DNA from 3 places in the Bacillus sp. PK3-067 genome. Region 2 is predicted to be linked to each of the others. Evidence: riboswitches for the same ligand, from Rfam matches in the RefSeq annotation. Region 2 holds a riboswitch; each other region holds the start of a gene.
What was found. Region 2 has a riboswitch for magnesium ahead of mgtA (magnesium-translocating P-type ATPase). Riboswitches for the same ligand answer to the same signal wherever they lie in the genome.

Region 1: it holds a riboswitch for magnesium, as region 2 does, so the genes downstream of both, M1D73_RS07890 (P-type ATPase actuator domain-containing protein) here and mgtA (magnesium-translocating P-type ATPase) in region 2, are expected to answer to the same signal.
Region 3: it holds a riboswitch for magnesium, as region 2 does, so the genes downstream of both, mgtE (magnesium transporter) here and mgtA (magnesium-translocating P-type ATPase) in region 2, are expected to answer to the same signal.

Annotation. Positions count from the first base shown of each region.
Region 1 is NZ_CP096490.1:1,498,367-1,503,585, reverse strand. It holds gene M1D73_RS07895 (5'-3' exonuclease) at 98-964, opposite strand; gene M1D73_RS07890 (P-type ATPase actuator domain-containing protein) at 1,097-1,822, opposite strand; M-box (ykoK) riboswitch at 2,158-2,323, opposite strand; gene M1D73_RS07885 (DUF350 domain-containing protein) at 2,528-2,914, opposite strand; gene M1D73_RS07880 (glutathionylspermidine synthase family protein) at 2,907-4,145, opposite strand; gene M1D73_RS07875 (hypothetical protein) at 4,149-4,460, opposite strand; gene M1D73_RS07870 (hypothetical protein) at 4,544-4,993, shown strand; RNA gene ssrS (6S RNA) at 5,048-5,219, opposite strand, start outside.
Region 2 is NZ_CP096490.1:4,158,625-4,163,843, reverse strand. It holds gene mgtA (magnesium-translocating P-type ATPase) at 1-1,365, opposite strand, end outside; M-box (ykoK) riboswitch at 1,697-1,864, opposite strand; gene M1D73_RS21330 (hypothetical protein) at 2,033-2,572, shown strand; gene M1D73_RS21325 (DUF3932 family protein) at 2,607-2,858, opposite strand; gene rnz (ribonuclease Z) at 3,048-3,971, shown strand; gene M1D73_RS21315 (hypothetical protein) at 4,474-4,686, shown strand; gene sdaAB (L-serine ammonia-lyase, iron-sulfur-dependent subunit beta) at 4,852-5,219, shown strand, end outside.
Region 3 is NZ_CP096491.1:147,667-152,885, reverse strand. It holds gene mgtE (magnesium transporter) at 1-1,234, opposite strand, end outside; M-box (ykoK) riboswitch at 1,516-1,681, opposite strand; M-box (ykoK) riboswitch at 2,187-2,363, shown strand; gene M1D73_RS28510 (FtsW/RodA/SpoVE family cell cycle protein) at 2,550-3,677, shown strand; partial or broken gene M1D73_RS28505 (serine hydrolase domain-containing protein) at 3,896-4,822, opposite strand; partial or broken gene M1D73_RS28500 (FAD-dependent monooxygenase) at 4,830-5,165, shown strand.

The sequences.
Region 1 (5,219 bases), 2.7 Mb from region 2:
ACATAATTTTATTTATTATCATACTGTTTACAAAAACAAAAAGAAGGTGTCACCAAGTCAAAGTTCGACTTATGCAACATCCCTCTTCCCAAACTATTTATAGCATATTTATTAATATTTCAGGTCTTCCCCAATTCATTTCTTCACAAACAAATCTAAGTTTTTCTTCATCCATTGTGTGTAATCCTTCTTCTAGTGAACATGAAATTGGAACTTCACAGTGAATTTGGGCTAATTGTAACGAAATATTTAAGTTCTCTAAATCACTTTCAATCTTCGTACGCTGCGCTTTTGTTAATGACTCTACATTTTCTAGTACAGCGGATACTGTTCCGTGCTCTTGAATAAGCTTATACGCTGTTTTTTCACCGATACCTTTTACCCCTGGATAATTATCACTTGTATCTCCCATGAAAGCTTTTGCATGGACGATTTGCCACGGCTCTACACCTTTTTCTTCCATGATTTTCTCCGGTGTGTAATATTCGTAATTTCCAATTCCTTTACGCAGAAGCATAACTGTAACGTTCTTATCAACAAGTTGAAGTAAATCTGTATCACCAGTTAAAATATAAACTTCAGCTTCATTGCAATATTGTTTTGCAAGCGTACCGATACAATCGTCCGCTTCGTAGCCTTTCATACCGATAACTGGAATGGATAATTTCGCAGTCATTTCTTGCACTAAATCAAATTGAGGAATTAATTCTTCTGGTGGCGCTGCACGATTTGCTTTATAATTCGAGAACGATTCTGTTCTAAATGTCGTACTTCCCATATCCCAGCATGTAACGATATGTGTTGGTTCGATCGCTTGCGTAGCTGTTAACAAGTGTTTCATATAACCATGAATCCCGTTCGTAGGGGTTCCATCTTGTCGTTTCATAAATTGTCCGTAGACACTTGTTGCGTAAAAAGCACGAAATAATAGTGCCATACCATCAACTAATAATACTTTTTTCATAATTCCTCTCCTATTAAAAAAATAATAACCTCACGTTATCACGTAAGGTTATATAAATAGATTACCATTCTACGTTTTTGCTCAACTTTGTCTATTATACATTGTTTTTGTATATTTAGCACCATTAACACATTAAGACGTTCTACTACAACAAGTATGCAATATGCCTGAATACGTATTTTTTCCAGTAGAAACAACGATAGCTTTTGCATTTCCACTAACGATATGCGAACCTTTAAAACATACATTTTCAAGCTCAAGTGGATTATAATCTTTCATCCGTTTTAATGGAATAAATCGTTTACGTTCAAGATGATAGCAGCTCTCAAACTTCTCTATATTCGCTTCGTTTCCCGTTAACACAGACTCATTCACTAATAAATCATCTGCATAAATAATACGTACATCAGCTGGCACAGCATCTCCAGCCGAAAGAAAAATCATATCTCCAGGTACAAGTTCTTGCACTGGTATCTCCATCATTTTCAGTTCACTATTTAACCCTGTACTACTAGAACATTCTACTCTAGATACAGTAATCGTTTCACGTTGTAATTCATCACACACACGTTGTTTTGAAAAACCTGGAATCATGCCACCAAGCTTCATCATTACTTCTGCGAGAAGTGCTCTTTTTGAAGTTAGTTCATTTCGGCCATATACTTGAATACGTTTTTGCGCCTCTTTCATTGATAGTCCGTCTCTTGTTGTTTTAAAATATGCAAATACAGATTTTACATCTCTTGTTGCAATTTCAATTAATAAATCTTTATTTTTTTGGAGCATTGTTTGTTCTTTTATTGATTTTTTACTTAGTTTATATGACGTGTTACCCACAGTTTTGTTTGCATATAACATATTATCGTCTCCTCCTTTACAACATAGGAAGAAACGCTTTGTTTCTCAATTTATCCACTTTACTGTGAAAGTGTCTCGCGTTTTATAAACGCTACATTATGATAAATATAGAGGGAGGAACAAATCGTTTCCTGCCTACATCATATATTTTTGATTTGAAGTATATGGGTAACGGAACCGAGTCAGAATTTGACATGCTCCTCACCTCCTCGTTTAATTTTATAGTTTATACTATGAAATTACTCATAGCTTGGTAACAAAAAAGGCCCCTACCCTTAAGAGAGTAGCGGCCATTACATACACAAATAAACGATTTCTAATATAATTAGAAATCTACGGACCTCTCCCTCACCGAGTTTTAGCACTGTATAGCATAGGTACATTACCAGCTACGTTAAGAAAAACCTTAATTCGATCATTCCTGTTGACCCATTGGCGTCTCTCGACATTTTTGGGCAGTAGCATTTCTCTATACAGGAGCCTCACCTAACAGAGACTTATTTTCATTACATTGAAAATGTTACTCTTATTTAAAATAGATGTCAACCGTAGCCTACAATTTTTTCAAAAGGTATGGCAAACTAACATATATAAAGTGTAACTTTAATCAGTGGAGGTTTTGTTCATCCCCCACTGATTATTAGCCCTCACCAATCGGGCTTTTACGGGATAAAATAAAAAACTTTACGTTTAAACGTAAAGTTTTTAATAAGTTATACAACCAGCAATTACAATCCCAATTGAAATTGATAAAAACATAAGAAAAAGACCGACTGCTTGATTATCTTCTTCGAGACTTTTGTTTATATTAAAGCGTGGTGTAAGCCACTCAGCTAAATAAAAGACGATAATTTGAGCCAAAATCCCAACTGCTCCCCACGAAATCATATCAAGAAGTGAAATTGAATTAGCTGCTGTCGAATATAAAACAACAGCTAACCCAAGTAATCGTCCTCCAAGCACATAGCTTACCGCCTTATTTCCTTGAGCCATTAACTTAAATTCCTTTACTTTCGTTGTCACTTCCATCAAGAACAGACCTATACATAAAAGGCCGAGTGTTACTACTAAATATAATAAAAAATTAATCATTTTTTCCCCTCCTTTTTATACCTACCGGTAAATAGTACGATTCATTTCCTGTAATCTTTTCTCCCGCACGAATACCGATACTACTCGCTTTTCCAGCAATTAAAAACGAACCAAACACATATGACAGTTTCTCGATCCCTTTTTCTGTTTCCAAGGATACGACTGGCAGTTCGATATACTTTTGAAATATCGGCAGTGACGCTTTATATGTTTGGTGTGCATTTTGAAGCATAATATTTTCGTCTTTATCGCGAATCGTAATTGTATCTCCTTCTCTCCCAAATGAAGGTTTTTGAACGAAAGAACCTTTTCCTAAAAATAAATCTGGTTCTAAATATGTAGGTAACATATATTCTTTAATCCACTGTTGTTCCTCATTTGTATAAAAGGCCTCTTCTTCTGCTAACCCCCAAATAAGACACTGAATTGATTTTGGCTGAAGTAAAAATGCTGACAAAGGATTTATTATAAAAAGCTTTCCGGCTTTTACAAGTTGTAACAATTCCACACCTACCAAATCTCCTGTTTCAGGATCTTGATCCTCAATTAAATCTTCTATCGGATATGTTTGGCGATATAAAACATCAATCTTCGCCCCATCTTTATCGACTAGAGCATCCTTTGTAATTCTAAGTTCTGACATTGGCACTACTTTATTTTCAACATGGCATAGCTGACTTAAATACATAGTGGTATTCCAATCCTCGATATGTTCATGATGTGCTGAAAAAACAACATTTGGATTATCTAATCCCTTTGTCGCTTCCATTACTGCTTTCGTTACACCAGAAGATAGCAATCGTTCTTGATCCGAGTTTGGATCATCATAGCCTAGATTTCCACATACTTTCCCATTCATTTGAAAACATTCCACAATAAAAGTTGGTGTATCACTATTAAACTCAAGCATTTTGATTTTGTTATCCTCTGTTACAGCAAAATCAAATCGCGAAATTACAGATTCAGGATAGAGCCCTTTCATTCTAATGAAAGATAAACTCGCGGATGGAAAGCCAAGATCTAGAAGCTGTTCGTCACTTAAATTACGCAGCAGTCTAGCAGTCTTAAAAAATATTTTCCCCATTCGTTCAGTCGCTAAGTGTAATTGGTCCAAAGTCTGATTTGTTATAGAAAAAACATGAAACAAACTATACTCACATTCATATAAATCCGACCAAAAATCCGGATATTTTAAATAAAATTCTTTTCGATCCCTTATGTATTGCGACATATTTTAGCCCCCAAATCCTCCCTTTGAACCGCTTCCAATTCCACCTTTAAATTCAGCAGACGATTGATACGATTTAAACGCCGATGAATTTTTAAAAGTGGATTTATTTTGATAGTATCGCCCACCATAGAAATAATGCCCACGATAACCTGAACTACTATCATCACACTGCCATACCCCAAGTTCATCATCCCAATCCCAATCAGAACAACTATTATCATTTGGTTTTGGGGGAAGATCTTGTGCGCAACCAAATAAAGTGCCAGTCATTAAAGACGTTACGACACCACCTACTAGCCATTTCGTTTTTGTCACCTTCGCACTCCCCTTTTTAAATTCTATTCCTATTATATAGGATGGCATGATAAAGTAGAAGAAAAAGGAAGAAGAGGGATTAAATGCGCTTAGAATATCGACTTAATGATGAAACGAAAGGGTATCCTGCTTTATGGAACTACGCCAATATTTCTAATTCTGAAATTATCGCACGCATGACTTGTGAATATTTTATTAAAGAGAAAAATACTTATGTTGTTACTGCAACTTCGGTTGATCCAGACGGAACAGCAGTTATTTATATTCAAAAAGAAGTTTTCGCAAATGACCCTTCAGACCCTACATACTCCTACATCGGTTTTGAAATTAGAGAACTAAGTGAAACGAGTTCAAACATAGTAGATAGTCAAGATGTATGGAACTATGAAGAAATTTTACCATCTCTTCATTCAGATATTATATATATTCAGCGAGACGGCATGTCTATGGAGTTCTCCTTAGATTCAAGAGAGATTGATGAAGACAGAAAGTGCTACATTTATTACGGAAACTTCACAGGTGAATCAAGATAATATTGATATATCTATGCAACAAAAAAACCTTACGTATAAAACGTAAGGTTTTTATATAGCCCCACATATGCCGTTCTCTCTAGATGTCCATAAACCTGCTCTCACAGGTGGATGCTCTCACAAATGTTTGTAACTTCCTTCTTAAAAAGATGGCATGTTAGCTACATTTAAATATTGAACTTCCATATTAAACTTATTGGTTTAAGACATGCATAAGCTACGTACA
Region 2 (5,219 bases):
GACTGACATACGCCGGCGGGCGAAATCGAATGGAATTTCATCTAGCTTTTGAAAAGCTGATGGATTAAATGTATTGTTTTCCTCTGTATGCTTAATAACAGCTTTATCTATTAAATTTTTCAATCCAGTTTGATAGAAACTATTTAAATAGGCAAATTGCAAGACGCGATTGCATTCATTTCCCTTGGGATCTAAGTGACGAACAAGGACAACTTTATCTTCTGTTAAAGTTCCGGTTTTATCTGTACAAAGAATGTTCATAGCACCTAAGTTTTGAATAGAATTTAGCTGTTTTACAATTACTTTTTGTTTAGACATTTTAACGGCACCTTTAGCTAAATTAGCAGTTACAATCATTGGTAACATTTCAGGTGTAAGGCCAACAGCGACGGCAATAGCGAAGAAGAAAGCTTCTTGCCAATCACCTTTTGTGAATCCATTAATGAGAAGGACAATAGGTGCCATAATAAGCATGAATGTAATTAAGAGCCAGCTTACTTTGTTTACACCTTTATCAAAGCTTGTTTCTACACGCTTTCCAATTACCTTATTGGCTAAAGAGCCGAAATACGTATCGGTACTTGTTGAGATGACAACAGCTTTTGCGCTACCACTTACAATATTTGTTCCCATGAAACAAAGGTTTTCCATATCGAGTGGATTGTAATTTTTTTTCATGTTTGTCGGTAAGATATGCTTATTTTCTGTATGGTAGCAGTGTTCGTATTTTTCTACAGGAAGTGCTTCCCCTGTTAAAGAAGATTGATTAACAAATAAATCTTTAGCGGATACAATACGCACATCAGCTGGAATGATATCACCGGCTGAAAGGGAAATGATATCGCCAGGTACAAGTTCCTCAATTGGAATTTCTGTTGTGTAATTTCGATTTAAATTCGTTACATTTTTTGTTTCATGTACAAATCCATTTATTCTAAATACGCTTGCAGTTGTTCGAACCATAGCTTTTAACTTATCGGCAGCTTTTTGAGAACGAAATTCTTGGGAAAACCGAATTGTTGCACTAAGTAGTACCATTGCAGATACGACAATTGTTCCTTGCATATCATCCGTGAAAAAGGAGAGTGCTCCAAGAGCTAATAAAACGAAAATAAATGGATTTTTAAATGCCAACAGAAATTGAATGTACCACGGCGCCATTTTATTATGAGCTATTTCGTTCGGACCATATAAAGAAAGTCTACGAGACGCTTCTTGTTTAGATAATCCATCTTGTGTTGTTTCTAAAAGTTTTAACGCAGAGCTTACATCTTGTGTTGCAACCTCCACTAATAATTCGTTATTTGTTTTCATGCTATCTTGCTCATAAGCATGCTTTGTTTCTTGTCTTTGTAAATTAAACATCGGTAGTTCCTCCTCTGTCATGAAGGAGGAAACAATCTGTTACCTAACTATTTGAAATGGTGAGGAACAGTTTCTTTCCTACCTACATGATGAAATATGAATGTAAAACGTATGGGTATCTGGGCCGAATCATCAATTGCCAACTGTTCCTCACCTCCGTACAATTTAGTAGTTTCTGAATATGCTATGTTTGTTTCATAGTAAGGTGCATATAGACGTAAAAAGACCTTTACTCAAAACGAGTAAAGGTCTGAATTCGCAGCTAAAAGAGTCCACAACAAAGACTGTTAGTAGACATAAATAAAAACAGTTTTTGTGTATGACAAAATACATGCACCTCTCCCTCGTTGAGTTTTAGCACTGTATAGCATAGGTACTGAAACCAGCTACATTAAAAAAGGCCTTCATTCCGACCTTTCCTGTTGACCCATTGGCGTCTCTCGACATTTTTGGGCAGCAGCGTTTCTCTATACAGGAGCCTCACCTAACAGAGACCATATTCAATTACATGTTGAATGTTAGCACTGTAAAATTGTAGTGTCAATATCTTTTTTATCTGTGTTTTTAAAATATTAAACGGATTTATAATAGATATGTGGGATGAAATGTATGATATTGATTATAAATAATATGAAAAATAAATATTTTTATAAAAGGGGAATTTGTAATGGGACCACAAAATTTTATTATAAATATTGAGAATCAAAAGTGGTTGTTTAATGAGCAGGAAGATTTATGTTCTCACGGGGAAATTTATTTAAATGTGGATGGAACGATTATTACACAAACAGGTATGGATGAGGAATGGGGAATAAGTGAATCAGCTTTAGCTCTGTTACGAACTTTAGATAAAGAATATATTTGTGATATTGAAAATGAAGAGGGGCTTATTTTGCACGGATGTGGCACTATGCTCATGTTAGGATGCCCAATTTCAATTCATTGGACTATAAACCATATAGGTGAAAATGTGGTTTTAAAGGATTTTGTCAAAGTTATTTCTACTGATCAAAAGGCTATATACTATGAAGGGCTTCATATAGAAGTAAATGAAAATGAATATAGAAAACAAATTGTTTCTTTTGCACTACAAGCAAAAGAATTATTTAATAAATCAAGTGAAAAGATAATTTCAAATGAGTTTGAGCGAAGTATGTATACCGACTTTTGGACGGAATATAATCATTTGCTAAATAAGTATAAATAAAAAAGCACTGTAACCAGTGCTTTTTTATTATAGATTACGAGATTGTAGGGTTTTCAAAAATAACAATCTCTGAACTGTTTGTAGTTGAAACGCGTTGGGCGTAATATGTTAAAGCTGAAGAAATATATGCTGGTAACGTATCATTTGTATGTGATGTTGTATATTCATGGATTAATTCCTTTAAAGTTGTCCATTCTAATTGTGCTGGGTGATCAGACACGAAAGAACTTACCCAGCGATCAAATGAAGATGAAAAATCAGTTTGTAAACGAAATACTTCTTTCATAATAAAACGCTCCCTTAAAATGTAGTATAATCATTTTAACACAAAACACGAACGATAGCTAAATTTTTTGAGTATAACGTTCGTGTTATATAGTTGTCTAGATGTTTGGTTATGTAAATTCAATTTGCCATTTGAAATAACATTCCGTAAGATGAGAGATAGAGTATATTTAGAGCTGGAGGAAAGAAAGTGGAATTTGTATTTTTAGGAACTGGTGCAGGTGTTCCTTCAAAAGGAAGGAACGTTTCAGCAATTGCTTTACAATTGTTAGAAGAACGAGGACAAACTTGGTTATTTGATTGTGGCGAGGCCACGCAACATCAAATATTACATACATCTGTACGTCCGCGCCGCATTGAAAAAATATTTATTACGCATTTACATGGCGATCATATTTTTGGATTGCCTGGTTTATTAGGTAGCCGTTCATTTCAAGGAGGAACTACGCCTTTAACGGTGTATGGACCGAAAGGAATTAAACAATTTATTGAAGTGGCATTATCGGTAAGTACGACACATGTGAAATATCCACTTGAAGTTGTGGAGATAACAGAAGAAGGTACCGTATTTGAAGATAATGAATTTTATGTAGAAACGAAAAGATTGTCACACGGTATAGAATGCTTTGGATATCGTATTGTAGAGAAAGATATACAAGGTGCTCTTTTAGTTGATAAGTTGCTTGAGATGGGTGTGAAACCAGGTCCAATCTTTAAACGTTTAAAAGATGGTGAAGTAGTTGAATTAGAGGATGGCACGATATTAAATGGAAATGAGTTTATCGGCCCACCTCAAAAAGGAAGAATTATTACTATCTTAGGTGATACGCGATATTGCGAAGCGAGTAGGGAGCTTGCGCAAGATGCAGATGTACTTGTCCATGAAGCGACTTTCGCAGCAGAAGATGAGCAACAAGCGTATGATTATTTTCATTCTACATCTAAGCAAGCTGCGAGCATTGCACTTCAGGCAAATGCGAAGCGACTAATATTAACTCACATTAGTTCTCGTTATCAAGGAGATACATATAAGGAATTATTGAAAGAGGCTAGAGAGTTGTTTTCTAATACAGAAATAGCGACAGATTTGAAATCATTCCCAGTAGAAAAATAATAATTTTGTAAAAAATGGTAACGGCGGGTTACCATTTTTTTATGTCTAAAAAAATTTAAAAATAAAACTGTTATTATTTTATACTTATACTTGGATGGTACAGAAAATTAGAATGGTTTGAATATATACGATAAAAATACGAAATAATGATTATTTAGAAAAACTGTTATATAAGTCAGATGACATACAAGTGATACAAATAGCAGAAATGGAATTTTATTCAGAACTTTTAAAATTCAACAAAAGTAAGCGTTTTATAAAAAACAAGCTATAATGAGGGCAGATTATAATTTATGATAAGTCGCATGTATTTTAGTCATTATCGTAACAAGTGAAGTTGACTAAATCATGAGAGAGTAACACGAGAATTATAATAGGAAAGATATTACTATTATTTGTCATAAGTCTTTTTCACTTTTTAGCTAAACGATATGATTAGCAAGTGTAGCTATTGCGAGTTCCTTAGTAGAAGCTTTTTATTAATAAGGTGGTGGAGATTTAATTGGTACACCACTCTTTAAAAGAGTTCAGAACATCAGCAGGTAGTCTAGGCGGAATAGCGGGTGCAAATTTAGTTGCATTAGCAATGGTTATATCACTTGTTTATGCTATGCTTGCAATGGCTTCTGTGTTAAACTTTGGATTGCTACCAGACTTTATTCTGGATCATCTTGTATCATTTTTAAATGAAAATAATGCTAAGATTCTTATGTAGTATGATAACTGGTATTATTTCAGGTTATATTGGATTACTTTTATTCAAAAACTATCCAATTCGTACAGCAGAACAAATTCGTGGTACAACTGGAAAAGCGACAGATGTAGCAACTTAATAGAATAGTAGAATAAATTTTTTCATAGAGGTTTAGGGGGAGTTATGATGAAGTATCGCTCAGTATTTGATATTATCGGTCCAGTTATGATTGGACCATCAAGTTCACATACAGCAGGCGCGGCAAGAATGGGGCAAGTTGCTCGCCAGCTGTTTCGTCATGAACCAGAAAGAGTAAGCATTTCGTTATATGGATCATTTGCAAAGACGTATCGAGGGCATGGTACGGATGTAGCACTAATCGGTGGAATATTAGGATTTGAAACAGATGACTTACGTATTCCAGAGGCGCTAGAAATAGCAAAAGAGCGCGAAATTGAAGTGGAATTCATTGAAGAAGATGCCAATGCACCTCATCCAAATACAGCGAGAATTCGTTTGTATAAAGGTGAAGATGAAATTGAAGTTGTTGCTTG
Region 3 (5,219 bases), on a different replicon from region 2:
GATCTAGTTTTAATTTCCTTAAAATCAAGGGTAAAACAGCTGCTACAAGAGAAGCCCAAATAACAATAAATAATAAAGTAATTGCTACAACTTGTGCAACTTCTGTTCCAACTCCTAACATATAAGCACGAGTGAGCCCAGCTATCCCAAGTGCAAGTCCAAGAAGCATACCAATTGCAAATTCCTTTTTCATTACACGGAAAATGTCTTTAAATTTCATCTCTCCAATACCAATTGCACGAGTAATTGTTGCTACAACCTGTGTTCCTGTATTCCCTCCAGTACCTACTAATAATGGAACAAAGAAAGCAAGGGCAACTATAGTTTCAATTTCGTCTTCAAAATACTTTAATACTGTACCTGTATATGCCTCAGCAACAAAAAGAAGTAATAACCATGGTAGACGTTTTAAGAAAATGCTCCAAATGCTAGCTTCAAAGTAAGATTGATTCAATGGTTCACTTCCACCTAACTTTTGAATATCTTCTGTAGCTTCTGATTCCATAACATTCATTACGTCATCAAATGTTATAATACCAATCATTTTATTATTTGCTGTTGTGACAGGTATTGCTGCTAAATTATAATTCAGTAGCTTTTTTACAACTTCTTGCTGGTCAACTTCAGCGTGTACTGAAATTATCTCTTGAATCATGATAGTAGATAATATCTCTTCATCTGCTGCTAGTAATAACTCATGTATGGAAACGATTCCCTCAAGATGACCATGACTATCAAGAACATAACTATAAGATATTGATTCTACATTTTTAGAATGTTCCCTAATGTACTTCAATGTCATTTTTACTGACCAATTTCCTCTAACTGCAACAAAATCACTTGTTACAAGACTTCCTGCCGTTTCAGGTTTGAAAGTCATCAATTTTTTCACGTTATGTTTTGTGATTTTATCTAGATACGCCATTAATTTAGCCTGTTTTTCCGGATGAACCGCTAACAGCAAATCTACTAATTCATCAATCGGTTGTAAATTTAGTAACTTTTTAGCTTTGTTTTCAGATAAGTGAATTAAGATATTATATTTTTCTTCTGCACTCATATATTGAAGAATTTTAGAGCTTTTTAATACAGGAATCGTATCTAGCAATATGACTCGATCTTCAATTGAAAACTGTTTTACTTCTTGCGCAATATCATACGATGCATGACGTAAAACTTTCTCTTCATCCAAGTTATTTTTGGTTATAAGTAATTCCTTTAATAATTTCTTCATGTTAACTCCTCCTCATATTGCTAAGGGAGACTCTAGAGTTTCATGAGTGGTTTTGTTTTATTTTATCTGTCTTTAATTTTTTATTAGAGCAATAATAGTGACATTGCAATCAATTCATTAGCTAGAATTACCTCCTTTTTGAATATAGACAAGATAAAAATAAATAAAATTAAACAGAAAAACCTTTACTCAAAAAGGAGTAAAGGTTTTTTCACAATACAAATAAATGATTATTAAGACAGCTCTACCAAAATCACAGAGGTGCCTTTCTATCAAATCGTATACCACTCCCTCGTTGAGTTTTAGCACTGTATAGCATAGGTTTTTATAACCAGCTACATTAAGAAGGGCCTTAATCCGACCGTTCCTGTTGACCCATTGGCGTCTCTCGACATTTTTGGGCAGCAGCGTTTCTCTATACAGGAGCCTCACCTAACAAAGTTTATTGAATTACTTCAAAATTTAAACCAGAATTTAATATTTGTCAACTGACTTTCAATTCCATTTATAAAAAAATGTTTATAGAAAATGAAATTATATTTTATTATAAATTTAAAATTGCCCTTAAAAACATAGAATTCAAATAGATTTAATTCGAAGAAACGTTATAAAACATATGAATTTTATTGTTTTTAATCAAATTCCAACTTTATAACAAAAGATGAATAATTAGTCATTCTGTATATCAAAAGAACATTCATAAAAAAATCTTCTTTTATGATTAAAATCTTCTTTACTGTTTATCAAATTTATATGGTTAAACTACTTAATCAAACAATACACTACAAGTCAAAAATATGTACTTATACGGAATGATTACATACATTTTTTCAAATCATTTCTCAAAGGACTATAAAGCAATAAAACAAATAAAATTAGCAATATGGTTGCTTGACAAGCAAAAAAAATATATTTATGCTTGCTACACGAAACAAACACATAAAATTTATATTGCTTAACCTGTTAGGTGAGGCTCCTATGCAAACACAGGCTATTGCCCAAAAATGTCGAAAGACGCCAATGGGTAGAACAGGAATTGTCGGATTAAGGCTCTTCTTAAGATAGCTAAGTAATGAATTTTCATTACTTTACGTTGTATAGTGCCAAAGCTCTACTAGGGGGACAAAAGCCTTATTTAGTCATGCCATTTTGAATCCCTCTAGTTACATACTAGGGGGATTTTTGCGTAAAAAAACAGGGAGTAAGCGATAGAATCTTCCTAAACAAAAGTCATTTTTAGTAATTGACGAGAACAAGATTCTATTCATTAGCAAATGTAATATTATGTTTTGTTTTAGATCAGGAGGATATTAAAATGAAAAAAATATTAAAACTCGATTATCTATTGCTCCTTCCTCTATTCATAACATGTACTTTAGGTATTATCATGATGTATAGTGCAAGCTCCATTGTCGCTGTCCAACATTACGGTTATAACAGTAGACATTTTGTTGATTCTCAATTAACAAAGCTACTTTTAGGAACAATAGGGTTAATAGTTTGTGCTTTACTCCCATATGAAATATGGAAAAAACGAATAGTCTCAATCTGTATTATGGTTGGGGGGATTTTTTTATTAATTATGGTTTTATGGAAAGGAAAAGTGGTAAATAATGCTCAATCATGGATCTTTGGAATACAGCCAGCTGAATTTCTTAAATTAGGAACAATACTTGTAACAGCCCGTTTTTTTGCATTACGACAAGAACAAGCTAAAAATAACTGGAGTGGTATCGGAAAACTTTTATTTTTTTTAGCTACAATTTTTTTTCTTATCTTTAAACAACCAAATTTAGGATCTGCACTTTTAATATTAGGTATAGGTTTTAGCATATTTCTTTGCTCAGGAATAAATATAAATCTACTAATCAAAAGAACTATCATCAGTTCTATTTTGTGGTTACCTATTTTATATTTCTTGATTCAATATAGTTTGTCAGAAGTTCAAAAGACACGTATTACTACGATTTTCAATCCCTTTCTTGATGCGCAAGGAAATGGATACCAGCTTGTAAATTCTTTTATTTCCATTGGCTCTGGAGGAATCACTGGTCGTGGATTTGGAAATAGCATACAAAAAACAGGTTATCTTCCGGAACCACATACTGATTTTATAATGGCAATAGTTTCTGAAGAACTAGGATTTATTGGTGTATTTATTCTATTGGTTGGAGTTTGGACTATAGTACTTCGCTCCTTAAAAATTGCACAATTATGTGTAGATCCATTCGGCAGTTTTATAGCAATTGGTATAGGATGTATGATTGGTATGCAATCTGTTGTAAATTTAGGTGGTATTACGGGACTATTTCCTCTTACAGGTACTCCATTTCCATTTGTAAGTTTTGGTGGAAGTTCTTTAATGGTCAATTTAATATCGGTAGGAATATTAATTAATATTTCAATTTTTAATAAAATTAAGTTTGATAATCATTATATATAATTTTAATATTTTAATTAAAAAACTTAAAATCTGACCTCATTAATTTATCTATATTTAAAGAATTTCTAATTTATTTTTAACTGTATTAATATTTATGTTCCTTTTAATACGAAAAAGACAGGCATAAATATATGCCTGCCTTCCGTTCTCATAATCAATTAAACCTAAAACAACGTGAGGTTAACCAAATCTAGATACTGTCTTCTACGCCCTATTTTTTACTTTTCCAAAACAATTTCTGCTATTTCATTAGCATATTTTTTAGAGTCAAATTCATCATAGTTACTTAGTACCACAACAGACAAAGATACTTGTGGAAACCTCATGAAGTGTGAACGATAGCCTGCCCAGCTTCCTGAATGTTCTAAGTATTTACAGTTAAAACCTTCCGCAAGCCTTAGCCCAAAAGCATAATCTTCATTGTCAATAATCGTCTCTCCAGTTGGAGAAATTTTTGGACCTATTTCGCTCATCCTTTTAACAAGGTCATTTCCACCAACAGTACCTGTAGTTAAATTCTCTCCCCATCTTACAAGATCTTCAACATTTGTATGAACTGCTCCATCCCCTGTATGTTCCCAAGGGCTTTCATAGACCATATATGCTCCTTGTTCATTCTTTGAATACCCTCTAGCAATTGAAATAGTAGTTGGGTAGCAATCCACAATCGTTGTGTCTTTCATGTGTAAAGGATCAAAAATACGTTCCTTTGCAAACTGACGTAGGGACTTGCCACTTACCTTCTCTACCACTAGTGACAATAAAAAATATCCTGTATTGCTATACTCAAATTTTGTGCCAACTGGGAATATTGCAATTTGATGATTTTTAAGGTGCTTTAGCGATTCTTCCACAGTTAATATATCAGTAAATTTTATATTTTCTGCTTGAGCCAATTCCATATAATCAACTAGTCCACCAGTGTGATGAATTAGATGTCTCAATGTTACAGGTTCAGCATATGCACCTACAGAAGGGACAAATTTTACAATTGAATCATCTAAACTCAATTTCCTCTCTTGTTCTAAGAGTAATATAGAAAATGCTGAGAATTGCTTAGAAACTGAAGCAATATTAAAAATATTTTTTGTGTTTATAGGTGAATTTTTCTCTATAGAAGCTAAGCCAACCGCACCTTTATAAGTTGGACTTATGACAACATGGGAATTAGCTATTCAAGGTGTAAAAGTTGTCGTTTTAGAGAGAAGATTAAATCGGATAAGAAATTCTAGAGCACTCACACTTCACCCTCGCTCCTTAGAATTAATGGCTATGAGAGGTATTGAAAATCGATTTTTATCTAGAGGTAAGAAATCAGATACCAGCCATTTTGCTACCTTAGATACAAGATTAAACTTTAAAAATTTAGATACTGATTTTCCATATACGCTTTTTATCCCCCAATCTATTACAGAAGAAATATTAGAAGAGCGTGCGCTAGAATTAGGTGTAGACATTAAACGTGGTCATACTTTAAAAGATTTAAAATAATTTTGTACTATACAGTAATGAAACCGAATTCATTTTTATTTAATCAAGAGA